Regions from separate parts of the Streptosporangium sp. G12 genome, predicted to be linked through region 2. Evidence: riboswitches for the same ligand, from Rfam matches in the RefSeq annotation. Region 2 holds a riboswitch; the other holds the start of a gene.

Region 1 (3,200 bases), on a different contig from region 2:
GCGTCCGCGAGCAGCAGTGCCAGCGCGGAGGTCAGCCGCCCCAGCGGGATCGCCACCCCGAGCGCGACCCGCGCGTCCCCGTCTCCGGTGCCGCTCGCGGGATCCGTCCCTCCTCCGGCGCCGGTTCCGCTCCTCGTCCCGTCCGTGCTCCCGAGGACCCCGACCGGCCCGAGGGTCACGACCCGCGGTCTCACCGGGTCGAAGGGTGTCGTGCCGGGAACCCCGAGGGCGGTTCGCACGCGGGCGGCGATCAGGGAGGGACCGCCGGGGAGTTCGGCGATCCGCCAGGCGGTGACGTCCCGGGTGGCCAGCTCGTCGAGGAACGCCTCGGCGGCGGCGAGCAGGGCGGTCACGGCTCCGGCCGGCGGGACGCGCAGGCCGGTGTCGGTCCCGGCGAGGATCAGCGCGGCCTCGTCCGGCCCCGTGAGCAGGATCCCGGCGTCCGCGCCCAGACCGGCCACGTCCCCCCGGCCGTCGTCGAGGGCGAACATGAACCGCCCCGGCAGGGCGGCGAGGGCGGGGCGGGCGCACAACCGCCGGTCCAGCTCGCCGATCAGCGGTGTGACGTCGGCGATGCCGCCGCCGCGCGGATAGTGCGGACGATCCGAGATACCCGTGCTGTCTGGAGTGTCCGCACCGCTCGATCTGTTCGGCCCGCTCGGCCCGGCCGGCCCGCTCGGCTCGGTGGGTCCGTCCAGTCCGGTCAGCGGGGAGGCGAGGATGTTGCGGATCCGCTCGTGCGTCGCCGAGGGCAGCAGGCCCGCCCTCGCCATCCGCGTGGCGAACCCGTCCCCCGTACCGCTGTCCGGATCCTCCGGGCCGAGGCCGCGCACCTGGACGTTCGCGCGGGAGGTCAGCTCGATGACGCCGCCGCCGTACGCCGCGGCGGCCTCGGCGAGTTCGCGCAGCTGGAAGGGGGTGAGACGGCCTCCGGGCACGCGGACGCGGGCCAGGCCGCCGTCCGCGGCGGCATGGACCTGAAGCGCACCGGGACATGCGTCGAGTCGCGATCGTCCGGAAAAGTCGGCAATGGACACTCGAAGGATGCTAACGCCAGTTTCTTGCAACGAACCGGACTGCCGTAGTGTCATCGGTGGCGACGGCAAAGGGAGGAAGCCGGTGTGAATCCGGCGCGGTCCCGCCACTGTAACCGGGGAGCGAACCCCACCCGGGCCACTGTCCGACGACGGGCGGGAAGGCCGGGGTGAGCACCGATCCGGGAGCCAGGAGACTCCAGCCGTCGCGGCCGACGACGACCCGGGGCGAGGACCCCGAGGGAGGAAGCTCCGTGCGCTCTTCGCCGTTCCCCCGCGACACCGTGGCATCGCCGTTCCCCCGCCACACCGCGCGCTTCTCACGGTTCCCCCGCCACATCGTGGCGCCGTTCCCCCGCCACGCCGTGGCGCCCCTGGGCCGTACCGCCCTTCCTCTCCCGGAGTGTGGCGCGTGATCCTCCTGCTCTCGACCTCCGACACCGACCTGCTGAGCGCTCGCGCGAGCGGCGCCGGCTACCGGCTCGGCAACCCCGCCCGGCTCGCCGCCGCAGACCTCCCGCCGTTGCTGGAGGGCGCCGACCTGGTCGTGGTACGCCTGCTGGGCGGGCGCCGCGCCTGGGAGGAGGGGCTGGACGCCCTGCTCGCCGGCCCCCGGCCCGTCGTCGTGCTCGGTGGCGAGCAGGCGCCCGACGCCGAGCTGATGGAGCTGTCCACGGTGCCCGGTGGGGTCTGCGCCGAGGCGCACGCCTACCTCGCCCACGGCGGCCCGGCCAACCTGACCGAGCTGCACCGTTTCCTGTCCGACACGCTGCTGCTCACCGGCCACGGGTTCGCCGCGCCCGAGCCCACCCCCACCTGGGGGACGCTGGAGCGCGAGGCGCGCGACCAGGACGGTCCCGTCGTCGGAGTGCTCTACTACCGGGCCCACCACGTGGCCGGCAACACGGCCTTCGTCGAGGCGCTCTGCTCGGCGATCGAGGACGCGGGCGCGCGGGCGCTGCCGGTGTACTGCGCCTCCCTGCGCACCGCCGAGCCCGGCCTGGTGGAGGTCCTGCGCGCGGTGGACGCCCTGGTGGTGACCGTGCTCGCCGCGGGCGGGACCCGCCCGGCGACCGCGTCGGCGGGCGGGGACGACGAGGCCTGGGACGTCGGCGCGCTCGCCGAGCTGGACGTGCCGATCCTGCAGGGCCTGTGCCTGACGAGCAGCCGGGCCTCCTGGGAGGAGAACGACGACGGCCTGTCCCCGCTGGACGCCGCCACCCAGGTCGCGATCCCCGAGTTCGACGGGCGGATCATCACGGTGCCGTTCTCCTTCAAGGAGATCGACGAGGACGGGCTCACCGTCTACGTGGCCGACCCCGAGCGGGCCTCGCGGGTGGCGGGCATCGCGGTGCGCCACGCCGCGCTGCGGCACATCCCGCCCGCCGAGCGGCGGCTGGTGCTGATGCTGTCGGCCTACCCCACCAAGCACGCCCGCATCGGCAACGCCGTCGGCCTGGACACCCCGGCCAGCCTGGTGCGGCTGCTGGCCGCGCTCGCGCGGCGCGGTTACGACATCGGCGCCGAGGACGAGCTGCCCGGGGTGACCGGGCAGGACGGCGACGCGCTCATCCACGCGCTGATCGCCGCGGGCGGGCAGGACCAGGACTGGCTCACCGAGGAGCAGCTCGCCGGAAACCCGGTGCGCATCGCGGCGAGCCGGTACGCCGAGTGGTACGCCACCCTCCCGGCGGACCTGCGCGCCCGGATGGAGGAACACTGGGGCCCGGCGCCCGGCGAGCTGTTCGTGGACAGGTCGCGCGACCCGGAGGGCGAGATCGTGCTGGCCGCGCTGCGCTCCGGCAACGTGGTGGTCATGGTGCAGCCGCCGCGCGGCTTCGGCGAGAACCCCATCGCGATCTACCACGACCCCGACCTGCCGCCCAGCCACCACTACCTGGCCGCCTACCGCTGGCTGGCCGACGGCTTCGGCGCGCACGCCGTGGTCCACGTGGGCAAGCACGGCAACCTGGAGTGGCTGCCCGGCAAGTCGGCGGGCCTGTCGGCCTCCTGCGGCCCGGACGCCGCGCTCGGCGACCTGCCGCTCATCTACCCGTTCCTCGTCAACGACCCCGGCGAGGGCACCCAGGCCAAGCGCCGCGCGCACGCCACCCTGGTCGACCACCTCGTCCCGCCGATGGCCCGCGCCGACAGCTACGGGGACAT
Region 2 (3,200 bases):
CGCGGTCGATCTCGGCCTCCATCCTGCGCTCGTACCCGGCCCTGTCGATGTCGCCCGAGCGCATGGCGGCGCGGGCCTGGCGCACCTCGCCGGTCTGTGGGAAGGAGCCGATGGTGGTGGTGGCCAGCGGCGGCAGGCCCAGGTCGGCGTTCTGCACGGCGAGCCGCTCGGCGTGCGGGGCGCGCGGGCTGCCCTCGCCCAGGGCATCCAGCCTGGCTCGCACCCGGGGGTTGAGGAACCGCTCGACGGTCCTCTCCCCCGCGACGACCTCCTCGCCGTTCAGCGCCCGGCCGATCCGTACGACCTCGTCGACCTTCTGCCTGGCGAAGGCCAGCCGCTCGCGCAGCCGCGGGTCCAGCGAGGTCTCGGCGTCCAGGTCGAGCGGGACGTGCAGCAGCGAGCAGGAGGTGCTCACCACCAGCCGGTCGCTCAGGCCGAGCAGCGCGGCGCAGGTCGCCAGCGCCTTCGCGATGTCGGTACGCCAGACGTTGCGGCCGTCGACGACCCCGGCGACGAGGGTCTTGCCGGGCAGCCCACCGGCGGCGGCCAGCGCCTCCAGGTTGCCGGGCGCCGAGACGAAGTCCAGGCCGACGGCCTCGACCCGGCTGCGGGCCAGGATCTCCAGTGCGGGCCCGATCTCGCCGAAGTAGGTGGCCACCAGCAGCCGGGGGCGGCTGCTGAGCTCCCCCAGCCGCGCGTAGGCCCGGCGCAGCGCGGCCAGCTCCTCCTCCGTATGGTCGGCGGCCAGTACCGGCTCGTCCAGCTGCACCTCGGCCACCCCCGCCGCGGCCATCCGCTCCAGCAGCTCGGCGTAGGTCTCCAGCAGGCCGTCCAGCAGCCGCAACGGCGCGAAGCCGGGCTCGGTGGACTTGGCCAGCAGCAGGAACGACAGCGGCCCGACCAGCACCGGCCGGGTCTCGACGCCCAGCCGCCGCGCTTCGGCGTACTCGGCCAGCGGCTTGCTCCAGTCGAGCCGGAACCGGGTCTCGGGGCCCACTTCCGGAACCAGGTAGTGGTAGTTGGTGTCGAACCACTTGGTCATCTCCAGCGGTGCGACCCCCTCGGCGCCGCGGGCCATCGCGAAGTACGGGTCCGCGGCCCCGGAAAACCGCTCGGGCACCGCGCCCACCATGACGGTGGTGTCCAGCACGTGGTCATACAAGGAGAAGGTGTTGGACGGCACCGCGTCCAGCCCCGCCTCCGACAGCTCCCGCCACACTCCTTGCCGCAACCCGGCGGCCGTCTCCTGCAAGCCGGCGGCGTCGACCCGCCCGGCCCAGTGATCCTCCGTCGCCCGCTTCACCTCGCGACGGCCCCCGATACGGGGATAACCCAAAACGGTCGTGGTGACCTTGCTCATGGCGTCCTTCCCTCGGCTCATGCCATGCCGACCCACGGCCACACGGAAGGAACACCCAGGAAAAACCCATCCCAGGCCCTCCCACGAGACCACGGATCACCGCACACCGGACGGCGCACGAGCGGCTGGCAGGTCTTCGGACTCGCGGGCATCACACACACTCCTACTGACCGTCGCTTCCCAGATGACACGCACCCAGTGCCGATGACGGCGTTCGTTCCCACTCACCGCTGCGGGGCAGTCCCGGAATCACACCGGGTTCCCTCTTACGACTCCCGACACCAACACGGCACCGGGAGAACCAACCGCGCCACGAGCATAACCCGCCCCCACCCCCACCGGACCGGGACGCCACCCAGCGGATCGATGAGGCAGGGATCACCTTCGATCACCCGGCCGCGCGCTCATCCCCATCAGCGTGAAGTAACCCTCAGCGGACCGTGGCTGTCTAGAACTAACCATTGCGCTACTTTCTGTCAAAGTGACAGAAATCTAATGTCGCCTCCATGAGCGATGACCGATGGGAGCCACCAGCCGTCCTGCTCGCCGTTGACCTGGTGATCCTTACCTTGCGCGAATCGCGCCTGCACGTGCTCCTCGTCGAGCGTGGCATCGAGCCGTGCAAGAGTGCCCAAGCTCTGCCAGGCGGCTTCCTTCAGCATTCGGGAGAGAGCCTCATCGAGGCGGCTCACCGGGAGCTGGCGGAGGAGGCCGACCTGGATGTCGAGACACTCCGCCTTGAGCAACTCGGCGTCTATGACGACCCTGGCCGTGACCCTCGCGGCCGGGTGGTGAGCGTTGCCTATCTGGCCATCGCCCCTCGGCTGCCCGAGCCGATCGCCGGGACCGACGCCGCCCGCGCAGGCTGGCAATCCACCGACCGGGTGCTTTCCGGAGCGTTGAAGCTCGCTTTCGACCACCGGCACATCGTCGCGGACGGCGTCGAGCGCGCCCGCGTCAAGCTTGAGCATTCCGCACTCGCCACAGCCTTCTGCAGGCCGACCTTCACGATCACCGATCTCCAGGACGTGTACGAGGCGGTATGGGGGATGCCACTCGACCCCCGCAACTTCTACCGCAAGGTCCAGAAGACCGAGGGCTTCATCGTCTCTGCCGGTTCGGCACGGAAGGCCGCGACCGGACGACCGGCTCGGCTGTTCAAAGCCGGCCCTCGCGACGTTCTGAACCCCCCGATGATCCGGCCCACCGACTCGCCAAACGGAAAGGAACCAACGCAGTGAGCCTCGTCGTGATCCTCACCGCACGTGTCACCGCCTATGCGGAGCTGCGTGACTTACTGACACTTTCGTGTCGCGACCGCTGACGCTCTCGTGACGCGGTCACTGACATCTGATGTCGCAGCCCGCTGACACTATTGCTAACTGCCATGAGAGTGTCAGCGTGCGGGCGTCCGGCTCGTCGTGCCTGATGTTCGATTCTTCGACGGCTCGGGGTGGGCTGCGGTGGCCCGTCGTGATCCTGCGGCACCCCCGCCCCCTCGTGTGAGGGGGCGGGGGCGCACTGTGCGGGGCCCTCAGGTTTGATCGTCAGGGCTGGTCATGGAGCTGGGTGCGGGTGGCTTCGGCTTGCTCGGTGATGGTGGCCAGGACGGGGGCCGGGACGTTCTTGTCGGCGAAGGTGTCCACGAGCTGGCCCAGGACGGTGTCGGCCTGCTTGAGGTCACCGGCGCGGGCGTGGGCGCGGGCAAGGCGGCGCATGGTCTCGTTCAGGGTGATGTTGTCGACGCCGGCGTCGGTGCCGGAGTCCAGGGTGGTCTCCACGACCGCACCGAGCTGTTCGATGCTGGTGTCGGTGTCGGCGGGACGGACTTCGACACCGC

Evidence for each region. Region 2 has a riboswitch for cobalamin ahead of metE (5-methyltetrahydropteroyltriglutamate--homocysteine S-methyltransferase). Riboswitches for the same ligand answer to the same signal wherever they lie in the genome.
Region 1: linked by a shared signal. The riboswitch ahead of cobN (cobaltochelatase subunit CobN) and the one ahead of metE (5-methyltetrahydropteroyltriglutamate--homocysteine S-methyltransferase) in region 2 are both predicted to bind cobalamin.

What each region holds. Positions count from the first base shown of each region.
Region 1 covers NZ_JBRIQO010000006.1:147,403-150,602, forward strand. Annotated here, with positions in the region: gene ACVCAG_RS11465 (precorrin-3B synthase) at 1-1,037, opposite strand, end outside; cobalamin riboswitch at 1,084-1,256, shown strand; gene cobN (cobaltochelatase subunit CobN) at 1,447-3,200, shown strand, end outside.
Region 2 covers NZ_JBRIQO010000027.1:109,651-112,850, forward strand. Annotated here, with positions in the region: gene metE (5-methyltetrahydropteroyltriglutamate--homocysteine S-methyltransferase) at 1-1,360, opposite strand, end outside; cobalamin riboswitch at 1,471-1,681, opposite strand; gene ACVCAG_RS35125 (NrtR DNA-binding winged helix domain-containing protein) at 1,867-2,601, shown strand; gene ACVCAG_RS35130 (hypothetical protein) at 2,908-3,200, opposite strand, start outside.